Regions from separate parts of the Paenibacillus marinisediminis genome, predicted to be linked through region 2. Evidence: predicted binding sites of a transcription regulator. Region 2 holds the regulator's gene; the other holds the start of a gene.
The links. The regulator Rex, encoded in region 2, represses fermentation and respiration genes when NADH is low (regulators of the CRP and FNR family bind a similar motif). The targets are predictions, from matches to a motif close to TTGTGAAATATTTCACAA.

Region 1: a site for Rex is predicted at 919-936, ahead of ACXX53_RS17785 (formate/nitrite transporter family protein). Genes of this name have one in related genera too.

What each region holds. Positions count from the first base shown of each region.
Region 1 is NZ_JBTGUH010000008.1:231,001-233,205, reverse strand. Features, by position in the region: gene ACXX53_RS17790 (NAD(P)/FAD-dependent oxidoreductase) at 1-815, shown strand, start outside; gene ACXX53_RS17785 (formate/nitrite transporter family protein) at 1,057-1,908, shown strand; gene ACXX53_RS17780 (FAD:protein FMN transferase) at 2,045-2,205, opposite strand, start outside.
Region 2 is NZ_JBTGUH010000002.1:25,198-27,402, reverse strand. Features, by position in the region: gene ACXX53_RS06010 (amidohydrolase) at 1-683, opposite strand, end outside; gene ACXX53_RS06005 (redox-sensing transcriptional repressor Rex) at 676-1,329, opposite strand; gene dinG (ATP-dependent DNA helicase DinG) at 1,377-2,205, opposite strand, start outside.

The DNA.
Region 1 (2,205 bases), on a different contig from region 2:
AGGGCGAGACCTACGAGGCGGATTATGTCGTAATCGTGCCTGGCCGTGACGGTTCTGCTTGGATGACGGATATCCTCAAGAAACGCCGTTTGAAGATGTCCAACAACCAGGTGGATATCGGTGTCCGCGTCGAAACGTCCGATATCGTGATGCGCGAGATTAACGAGAATTTATATGAAGGTAAATTCGTGTTTAACACTTCGGTAGGCACGCAGGTCCGTACCTTCTGCAGCAATCCATCTGGTCATGTCGTGGTAGAGAATCACAGCGGGATCATGTGCGCGAACGGGCACTCCTACAAGGATCCAGCCCTCGGCTCTGCCAACACTAACTTTGCGCTGCTTGTCTCGCATAAGTTTACAGAGCCGTTCGATAAGCCGAACGAATATGCTCGCGAGATCTGCCAACGTGCGAATGATCTGTCATCCGGCGGTGTCATCGTACAGAAATACGGCGATATTCTGCGCGGTCGCCGTTCGACAGATAACCGAATTCGCGAGGGCTTCCTGGAGCCGACTCTGCGCGAAGCGGTACCGGGAGATCTTGGGCTAGTGCTTCCTTACAACACGATGAAGAGCTTGATTGAGATGATGGATGCACTGGATAAGGTTACACCAGGCATTGCATCAGAGCACACGCTCTTCTACGGTGTGGAAGCGAAGTTCTATTCGGCTCGTCCGAAGCTTGATGATACGCTGGAGTCGGAGATCAAGGGCTTGTACTGCGGCGGGGACGGCGCTGGTATTACACGCGGTCTGGCTCAAGCCGGCGCTGCGGGTGTTCACATTGCACGGGGCATTGTAGCTAAGCTCTAAACAACTAATAAAGCGGAATGGGCAGCATTGAGCTCATTCCGCTTTTTATATTAAGATATTGGAAATTATATGTATTCGATTGGGAAGAATATAGGGACATAGAATGTGATATAGAGCACATTAACAGAGCAGAGGGTTCGTTACAATAAGTCCGTATATAATTGTTAGTTTTCGTTGCTGTTGAAGGATGACATAGATAATCGGCAGCAGTCAGATAGCGTATGAACTAGGGGGAATGGAGATGGCGGGCTACTTAAAACCGCAAGAAATTAAAGAAGCAACGATCGAAACTGGGGTCGTAAAGGCGCGAAATTCACTATTGACGATGAGTATACTCGGTTTCTTGGCCGGTGCTTTCATAGCTTTAGGTTACTTGCTTTACATCCGGGTAACGGCTGATGCGCCTGCCGAGTGGGGAAGCATTACGACTTTCATAGGGGCAGCACTCTTCCCAGTCGGATTGATACTTGTCCTGCTGGGTGGCGGAGAATTGCTGACTGGTAATATGATGGCAGTGCCGCTCGCGCGGATGAAAGGGCGCATTTCAACTTGGGAAATGGCTCGCAACCTGATCGTGATTACATTAACGAACTTCTTGGGCGCGATCTTTGTAGCCTACTTTTTCGGACATATCGTAGGATTGACAGCCAGCGGGGTCTATCTAGATAAAACGGTATCTGTTGCAGGTCATAAGCTGCACGATTCCTTCTTGCAGGCATTTGTATCCGGTATCGGCTGTAACTGGCTCGTAGCGTTGGCAGTTTGGTTGAGCTACGGAGCAAAGAGCTTTAGCGGCAAGATCCTAGCTATCTGGTTCCCGACGATGACTTTCGTCGCGATTGGATTCCAGCACGTTGTGGCTAACATGTTTGTTATTCCAGCAGCGATCTTTGAAGGCCATTACAGCTGGGGCGAGTATTTGACGAACTTTGTGCCGGTATGGCTCGGTAATTTGGTCGGCGGTGCTCTCTTCGTAGCGGCAGCTTATTTCATCGCCTACAACAAGAAGAATCAAGACGAAGCGGTACAGTCGGCTGTTAAGCAGCAGGAGGCTTCTGAGACTTCGAAGAAAGTGAAATCTGTAGTATCCTAAATGGACTTATGTAAAAGGCGCTTGCTGATGCAAGCGCCTTTTTTGAGCGTATCTGAGCCTATTTAAAACGGACAGTACCTCCCGCATGCGATGTATAAACGCAAGCAGAGGGCACTGTCCGTTATGAGTTAATGCACTATTTCTTATCCAAGGTCGCAATCGTGTACGCGTCATTCGTCAGCTCGAATATTTTGCTTATTCCCGACGACATATACACTTTCTGATCCTTTGTAATAAAGATGGCTTCGGCATCCGTCTTGGACTCAATAAATTCTAAGCCTTTCTCAATTCCGAGCG
Region 2 (2,205 bases):
ACATTCTGTTCAACTTCTGCTCTAGTCTCGGACATATGCGTATGTAGCATCATATCAAGATCATGAGCTGCTTGTACGAACTTCTCGATGAAAGCAGGAGGACAAGTATACGGCGCGTGTGGAGCCAGCATCGTCGTAATTCGACCTTCCGCTCGTCCGTTCCAATCTTTTGCGAAACGCACAGCCTCTTCTAGCTTCATCCGCTGTTCTTCTTCACTGCATAGACCGATGGCGCCGCGCATGAGTCCTGCGCGAATACCTGCTTGTTCCGCAACCTTGCCGACCTCATCCATATGGTCGTACATATCTACAAACGTAGTTGTGCCGCTCTTCAGCATTTCCAGTACAGCAAGAGCGGAGCCCCAATACACATCTTCGTCTGTAAATTTAGCCTCCATTGGCCACATTTTTTGCTGGAGCCATTGCTGGAGCACCATATCATCGCCATAGCCGCGCAATAACGTCATCGCAGCATGACCATGCGTGTTGACTAAACCCGGCATGAAGAACAGACCGCTGCCATCAAATAACTCCGCATCTTCCTTATAATTCTCCGGCAGAGTTTCACCGAGATAGACAATCTTTCCGTCCTCGACAACCATGTATCCATGTATGGTGCTCGATTCTGCGTCCGGATGGATCTGTGCAAAGCGCCCGTTATGGACGATGAATCGTTTAGGCATTCTCAATCGTTTCCTTTCCTTCTTCATCTTGCAAGTAATAGGCCAAGCTGAACAGATCCGTCGTGAAATCTGCAGTATGCACGCGAATATGCGGCGGTACCTTCAGAATAACAGGTGCAAAGTTCAAGATTGCTTCCACACCCGCCTCGACAAACTGATCCGCAACATGCTGGGCTTCCAGCGCAGGTACCGTAATAATACCTATTCGAATTCCCTTACTCTTAACTGTATCGATCAACTGATCCATTGGCTGCACGATCAGGTTGTTCAATGCTGTTCCCACTTTATCCGGATGCGCATCGAATACAGCAACAATCTTCATATTATCTTGCAAGTACGTGGTATAGTTGCATAGGGCTTGACCAAGTTTACCAGCACCGACTAATCCGACTTGAATCTTGAGATCAAGCTTAAGGATATGTCTAATCTGCTCGATCAGATAAGACACATCATAACCGATGCCTTTACGGCCAAAATCTCCAAAATAAGCGAGGTCTTTGCGAATTTGGGCAGGATTCAGATCAAGCTTCTGACCTAAATCTTGAGATGATATTGTTAGAACCTCACGCTGCTTCAATTCCATGAGGTGACGTAAATAGAGCGGCAAACGTCTAACAACGGCTTCTGAAATCTTCATCGCTTTCATATCCTCTGATCCCCCTTTTACCTATCTGATTGTCATATTATTTTTAATTAATCTTGTAAAGCTCTTTCCTGCTCTTCCCTGAACCAATCACGGATCCGCGGCACTAGGTGCTCGGTAGTCATATGCTCCATCTTAGGACCAGGTAAAGAATATAAGAAATGCTTGCCATAGCTCGTCTCAATTACACGAGTATCATAAATAATTACGATACCGCGATCCTTAGAGGTTCGAACTAATCGTCCAAAACCTTGCTTAAAGCGAATAACGGCTTGCGGAATCGACAGCTTCCGGAACGGATTCTGGTTCTGACGCTTCAATCGTTCTGACTTCGCCTCAACAAGCGGATGATTAGGCGGCTGAAACGGAAGTCTGACAATCGCTAGACAAGTCAACGCCTCACCAGGAATGTCCACACCTTCCCAGAAGCTGCTAGTTCCTAACAGCACGGATGCAGGATGCTCCTGAAAACGGCGAGTCAGCTTGCTTCGATTGCCGCTGTCCATGCCTTGCCCTAACACTTGTACGCCGTGCGGCTGAAGCATTTCCTTCAGTGGTTCATATACTTCCTTCAACATGCGGTACGAAGTAAACAGCACCAGCATTCTACCCTTTGTCACAATGGCAACATCTGCAAGTGAATGAAGCAATTTGTCGGTAAAGATCGGATCTACAGAGCCCTTAACTGTTGGAAAGTCTCGCGGAATGACAACTAGCGCTTGCTCGCGGTAGTTGAACGGAGACGGAAGAATAACAGTATGTAATCTTCCCGTGCTGGAAGCCTCCTTCAAACCGATCTGTTCCTCTAAATATTGAAATGACTTGTCAACAGATAACGTTGCCGAAGTCAGAATGACACTTTTCTTCGGTTCGAAGAAG